Regions from separate parts of the Jeotgalibacillus sp. 10bf12 genome, predicted to be linked through region 1. Evidence: a T-box and tRNA genes for the amino acid it is inferred to sense, from the RefSeq annotation. Region 1 holds a T-box; the other holds one or more tRNA genes.

Region 1 (3,248 bases):
GGCCGTGATGACGAAAAATACGATTTATCAATTACAGGAAAATATCGTGTTTAAAGGGGATCAGGTACTGAGTGAATTACGTTCTCTATCGTTTGAACCGAGTGTATCCATTACTGAACATGCTGATCAGGTAGTAGTGGAAGGTACGCTCCATTTAGCGGGAGAAGGCAGTTATGAGCCGGTGACTGATCAACTGCGTGCACTGCAGGACACAGAGGTACAGGAATCTGTAGTAATGGAGGATCTCATTTATTTTGAACATCACTTCCCGCTTTCTATCTCCATTTCATCTGCAAGAGTGGAGAGAAAGCAGGATGTTGAAGTGTACATTGATCATGTGGACTATGAGATACCGGAGAGCGGAAGGCTGAATGTGACTGCTGATATTATGATCGAAGGTATAATAGAGCCGAAGCCTGAAAGAGCTGAAGAAGAGCCGAGGGTGCTGCCTAATCCATTAGAAGAGTGGGAAGGGATTGCTGAACCGGAGACAGAAACGAAAACTGAACAGTTGATAACAGAAAAAACTGAAGTACCAGAGCCGGCAGCTCAGGAAGCTCCTGAAGACACACCTGAAACACTTGAGGCGATTCCTGAAATAACAGCTGAACCTGTTATTAAAGATTTCAATGAAGAAGTAAGGGTTGAAGTTGAAGAAGAAATAGAAGTAGATGATGAAGAAGAATTTGTTGAAGAAGATCAGAATGAGAAAAAAGGTGAAGATACTTTTACGCGTTTTGTTAAATCCTTAGAAGAAGAGCGAACAGTAATAAAAATACATATCGCTCAACAGGATGAAACACCAGAAACGGTCGCAGAGCGATATGGAATTCCGATGCTCCAACTGATGAAAGTGAACCAGTTCGAATCGAGGCGTCCATTTAATAGAGGCGAACTGATCCGTATTCCCGGAACTCAAATCCATTCAAAATAAAGGACACAGGCCACACCAACCAAAAAGCCGAGTATCAGTACATCAATCGTTGAAGGGAGTAACAGTAAACGGATTGTTTGAAAGATACAGAGCGGGACGATGATTTTTTGAAGTGTACAACGGCATTTTCTCCACCATGGCGGTTTGGGCTTTGGAAACATTTTCTTCCCCATCATTGACTCCTCTCCTGAAACTTTATTAGTTATCTTATGCAGGAAGAGGTTTTTTGCGATTTTTATTGACGAAACAGCAGCGTTTTGATTATGATAGAGCATATATATGATGCCTTGAACAGGAGTAGTATGCAGATTTTCGTTCTTCAGAGAAGAAATTCATTTGGTGAGAGAATTTCCAGAATTGATCCTGCAGAAGTCGCCTGTGAGCAGTACCGGTGAACATTTAAGTAGCCGGTGCCGGTTAGAAGCCGTTATCTTAATTGAGTGCACAGAGATCAGTCTGTGTAAAAAGGTGGTACCGCGAATCAAATCCCTTCGTCCTTTTATGGCGAACGGGATTTTTTTGTTGTGAAAAAGCTGCTGACTATTACTTTAAATATGGAGGTTTTACTATGAATGAAACATCGATGCCTACAAAGTATGATCCGAAGGCGATTGAAGAGGGCCGCTATGAGTGGTGGTTGAAGGAGAAAGTATTTGAAGCAAGAAGTGATGAAAGTAAGGATCCCTATACAATTGTGATCCCGCCTCCAAACGTAACAGGTAAACTGCACCTGGGACATGCCTGGGATACAGCGCTTCAGGATATTCTGACAAGAATGAAGCGGATGCAGGGCTATGATGTCCTATGGCTCCCTGGTATGGACCATGCAGGAATCGCAACACAGGCAAAAGTTGATCAAAAGCTCCGTGAGCAGGGGAAATCCCGCTATGAGCTTGGTCGTGAAGCTTTCTTAGAAGAGTCATGGAAGTGGAAGGAAGAGTATGCTCAGCATATCCGTGCGCAATGGTCTAAGCTCGGTCTTGGGCTTGATTACAGCAGAGAACGGTTTACACTTGATGATGGACTTTCTAAAGCAGTTCAAAAGGTATTTATTGACCTTTATAATAAAGGCTTAATTTACCGCGGTGAATATATTATCAACTGGGATCCGGCAACAAAAACTGCCCTTTCAGATATTGAAGTAATTCATAAAGATGTGCAGGGTGCCTTCTATCATATGAGATATCCGCTGACTGATGGCAGCGGTCATATTGAGATTGCGACTACGCGTCCTGAAACGATGCTTGGTGATACTGCAGTAGCTGTGCATCCTGAAGATGACCGCTACAAGCACCTGATCGGCAAAACTGTAAAGCTTCCGATCGTAGGGCGTGAAATTGAAATTGTTGCTGATGATTACGTGGATATGGGATTCGGTTCGGGCGCTGTAAAAATAACGCCTGCGCACGACCCGAACGACTTTGAAATCGGTAACCGTCATAACCTCGAACGTGTACTTGTCATGAATGAGGACGGCTCAATGAATGACAATGCAGGAAAATATAAAGGTATGGACCGTTTCGAGTGCCGCAAGCAGATCGTAAAAGACCTCCAGGAAGACGGTATACTGTTTGAAATTGAAGAGCACCTGCACTCAGTTGGACACTCTGAGAGAAGCGGAGCTGTTGTTGAGCCTTACCTTTCAACACAGTGGTTTGTTAAAATGGAGCCGCTTGCGAAACAGGCCATGGATATCCAGGAGACTGAAGGAAAAGTTAATTTTGTACCGAACCGTTTTGAAAATACGTATATGAGATGGATGGAGAATATTAGAGACTGGTGTATTTCACGACAGCTCTGGTGGGGACACAGGATTCCTGCATGGTATCACAAGGAGACAGGTGAGCTTTATGTAGGTGAAGAGGCGCCTGAAGATATTGAAAACTGGAGTCAGGATGACGACGTGCTTGATACATGGTTCTCATCTGCACTTTGGCCGTTTTCAACAATGGGCTGGCCGGACGAAGAATCAGCAGATCTTCAGCGCTACTATCCGACATCAGCGCTTGTAACCGGTTATGACATCATCGCATTCTGGGTATCCCGTATGATTTTCCAGGGAGTTGAATTTACGGGCCAGCGTCCATTCAAAGATGTACTAATCCACGGACTCGTGCGTGATGCTGAAGGACGTAAAATGTCAAAATCCCTCGGTAACGGCATTGATCCGATGGATGTGATTGAGCAATACGGTGCAGACTCACTGCGTTACGTACTGACAACCGGTTCATCTCCTGGTCAGGACCTCCGTTTCTCAATGGAAAGAGTTGAATCAATCTGGAACTTTGCCAACAAGATCTGGAATGCATCAAGA
Region 2 (3,248 bases), 230 kb from region 1:
ACCCTCGCGCCGCTTACGCGACCTACACCCTTAGCAGGGGCGCCTCTTCAGCCACTTGAGTACTTCCCCGTAAAAATGGCTCCACAGGTAGGACTCGAACCTACGACCGATCGGTTAACAGCCGATAGCTCTACCACTGAGCTACTGTGGAACAAATATGGTGGGCCTAAGTGGACTCGAACCACCGACCTCACGCTTATCAGGCGTGCGCTCTAACCAGCTGAGCTATAGGCCCAAATATAATGGAGCGGGTGATGAGAATCGAACTCACGACATCAGCTTGGAAGGCTGAGGTTTTACCACTAAACTACACCCGCATACTCAAATGGGGCGACTGATGGGAATCGAACCCACGAATGCCGGAACCACAATCCGGTGCGTTAACCACTTCGCCACAATCGCCATGACAACAAAAAAGATGGCTTTGGACGGAATCGAACCGCCGACACATGGATTTTCAGTCCATTGCTCTACCAACTGAGCTACAAAGCCGTAAAATGGCGGTCCCGACCGGGATCGAACCGGCGATCTCCTGCGTGACAGGCAGGCATGTTAACCGCTACACCACGGGACCAGATAATTGCGGGGGCAGGATTTGAACCTGCGACCTTCGGGTTATGAGCCCGACGAGCTACCGAACTGCTCCACCCCGCGACGATATTAAGTTAAAAAAATGGAGGAGGTAGAGGGATTCGAACCCCCGCGGGCTGTTACACCCCTGTCGGTTTTCAAGACCGATCCCTTCAGCCGGACTTGGGTATACCTCCGTATGGATAAGACTATGGTGGACCTTGCAGGACTCGAACCTGCGACCGGACGGTTATGAGCCGTCTGCTCTAACCAGCTGAGCTAAAGGTCCTTTATTATATTGGTGGCGGCAGAGGGGATCGAACCCCCGACCTCACGGGTATGAACCGTACGCTCTAGCCAGCTGAGCTACGCCGCCCAATAAATAAAGTAACTTCATAAAATACATATGGTGGAGCCTAGCGGGATCGAACCGCTGACCTCCTGCGTGCAAGGCAGGCGCTCTCCCAGCTGAGCTAAGGCCCCATAATGATTATAAAAGATGGTCGGGAAGACAGGATTTGAACCTGCGACCCCTTGGTCCCAAACCAAGTGCTCTACCAAGCTGAGCTACTCCCCGTCGATTATGTGTTATTCTATGTATTCTTATGGCGCGCCCGAGAGGAGTCGAACCCCTAACCTTTTGATCCGTAGTCAAACGCTCTATCCAATTGAGCTACGGGCGCTGAATAGAGTAAGCGGAAGACGAGATTCGAACTCGCGACCCCCACCTTGGCAAGGTGGTGTTCTACCACTGAACTACTCCCGCATGGTAACTATTAAAATGGTGCGGGTGGAGGGACTTGAACCCCCACGCCTTGCGGCACTAGATCCTAAGTCTAGCGTGTCTGCCAATTCCACCACACCCGCATAAAAACATGGTGAGCCATGAAGGACTCGAACCTTCGACCCTCTGATTAAAAGTCAGATGCTCTACCAACTGAGCTAATGGCTCGAAAAAACTGGTGCCGGCAAGAGGACTTGAACCCCCAACCTACTGATTACAAGTCAGTTGCTCTACCAGTTGAGCTACACCGGCATAATGGTGGAGAATGACGGGCTCGAACCGCCGACCCTCTGCTTGTAAGGCAGATGCTCTCCCAGCTGAGCTAATTCTCCACGGTATTATGTAATACCGCCTAGCGACGTCCTACTCTCACAGGGGGAAACCCCCAACTACCATCGGCGCTGAAGAGCTTAACTTCCGTGTTCGGCATGGGAACGGGTGTGACCTCTTCGCTGTCATCACTAGACTATAAAGGCTCGCGCCTTCAAAACTGGATACGTTCATCAAAGTAAGGGATTTTCCGAGAATCAACCGATTTGGTTAAGTCCTCGATCGATTAGTATTCGTCAGCTGCACATGTCACCATGCTTCCACCTCGAACCTATCTACCTGATCATCTTTCAGGGATCTTACCACTTGCGTGTGGGAAATCTCATCTTGAGGGGGGCTTCATGCTTAGATGCTTTCAGCACTTATCCCGTCCGCACATAGCTACCCAGCGATGCCATTGGCATGACAACTGGTACACCAGCGGTGCGTCCATCCCGGTCCTCTCGTACTAAGGACAGCTCCTCTCAAATTTCCTGCGCCCACGACGGATAGGGACCGAACTGTCTCACGACGTTCTGAACCCAGCTCGCGTACCGCTTTAATGGGCGAACAGCCCAACCCTTGGGACCGACTACAGCCCCAGGATGCGATGAGCCGACATCGAGGTGCCAAACCTCCCCGTCGATGTGGACTCTTGGGGGAGATAAGCCTGTTATCCCCGGGGTAGCTTTTATCCGTTGAGCGATGGCCCTTCCATGCGGAACCACCGGATCACTAAGCCCGTCTTTCGACCCTGCTCGACTTGTAGGTCTCGCAGTCAAGCTCCCTTATGCCTTTACACTCTTCGAATGATTTCCAACCATTCTGAGGGAACCTTTGGGCGCCTCCGTTACTCTTTAGGAGGCGACCGCCCCAGTCAAACTGCCTGCCTGACACTGTCTCCCGGCCCGATAAGGGCCGCGGGTTAGAAGTTCAACACAGCGGGGTAGTATCCCACCAATGCCTCCACCGAAGCTGGCGCTCCGGTTTCTAAGGCTCCTACCTATCCTGTACAAGCTGTGCCAAAATTCAATATCAGGCTGCAGTAAAGCTCCACGGGGTCTTTCCGTCCTGTCGCGGGTAACCTGCATCTTCACAGGTACTATAATTTCACCGAGTCTCTCGTTGAGACAGTGCCCAGATCGTTGCACCTTTCGTGCGGGTCGGAACTTACCCGACAAGGAATTTCGCTACCTTAGGACCGTTATAGTTACGGCCGCCGTTTACTGGGGCTTCAATTCGCACCTTCGCTTGCGCTAAGCACTCCTCTTAACCTTCCAGCACCGGGCAGGTGTCAGCCCCTATACTTCACCTTACGGTTTCGCAGAGACCTGTGTTTTTGCTAAACAGTCGCCTGGGCCTATTCACTGCGGCTCTCTCGGGCTTGCACCCTAATAGAGCACCCCTTCTCCCGAAGTTACGGGGTCATTTTGCCGAGTTCCTTAACGAGAGTTCACTCGCTCACCTTAGGATTCTCTCCTCGCCTACCTGTGTCGGTTTGCGGTACGGGCACCTTGCATCTCGCTAGAGGCTTTTCTTGGCAGTGTGGAATCAAAGACTTCGGTACTAATTTCCCTCGTCATCA

The links. The T-box of region 1 lies ahead of DH10bf12_RS15040 (valine--tRNA ligase). A T-box ahead of a tRNA ligase gene usually reads a tRNA of that ligase, here a tRNA-Val.
Region 2: it has a tRNA-Val gene. The T-box ahead of DH10bf12_RS15040 (valine--tRNA ligase) is inferred to sense a tRNA for this amino acid. The anticodon was not compared.

What each region holds. Positions count from the first base shown of each region.
Region 1 covers NZ_CP200276.1:2,882,325-2,885,572, reverse strand. Annotated here, with positions in the region: gene DH10bf12_RS15050 (hypothetical protein) at 8-934, shown strand; gene DH10bf12_RS15045 (hypothetical protein) at 916-1,107, opposite strand; T-box leader at 1,213-1,436, shown strand; gene DH10bf12_RS15040 (valine--tRNA ligase) at 1,503-3,248, shown strand, end outside.
Region 2 covers NZ_CP200276.1:3,112,041-3,115,288, forward strand. Annotated here, with positions in the region: tRNA gene DH10bf12_RS16205 (tRNA-Ser) at 1-69, opposite strand, end outside; tRNA gene DH10bf12_RS16210 (tRNA-Asn) at 77-151, opposite strand; tRNA gene DH10bf12_RS16215 (tRNA-Ile) at 159-235, opposite strand; tRNA gene DH10bf12_RS16220 (tRNA-Gly) at 244-317, opposite strand; tRNA gene DH10bf12_RS16225 (tRNA-His) at 327-402, opposite strand; tRNA gene DH10bf12_RS16230 (tRNA-Phe) at 420-492, opposite strand; tRNA gene DH10bf12_RS16235 (tRNA-Asp) at 499-574, opposite strand; tRNA gene DH10bf12_RS16240 (tRNA-Met) at 581-654, opposite strand; tRNA gene DH10bf12_RS16245 (tRNA-Ser) at 675-767, opposite strand; tRNA gene DH10bf12_RS16250 (tRNA-Ile) at 783-859, opposite strand; tRNA gene DH10bf12_RS16255 (tRNA-Met) at 870-946, opposite strand; tRNA gene DH10bf12_RS16260 (tRNA-Ala) at 978-1,053, opposite strand; tRNA gene DH10bf12_RS16265 (tRNA-Pro) at 1,071-1,147, opposite strand; tRNA gene DH10bf12_RS16270 (tRNA-Arg) at 1,177-1,253, opposite strand; tRNA gene DH10bf12_RS16275 (tRNA-Gly) at 1,265-1,336, opposite strand; tRNA gene DH10bf12_RS16280 (tRNA-Leu) at 1,353-1,437, opposite strand; tRNA gene DH10bf12_RS16285 (tRNA-Lys) at 1,447-1,522, opposite strand; tRNA gene DH10bf12_RS16290 (tRNA-Thr) at 1,531-1,606, opposite strand; tRNA gene DH10bf12_RS16295 (tRNA-Val) at 1,611-1,686, opposite strand; rRNA gene rrf (5S ribosomal RNA) at 1,705-1,820, opposite strand; rRNA gene DH10bf12_RS16305 (23S ribosomal RNA) at 1,891-3,248, opposite strand, start outside.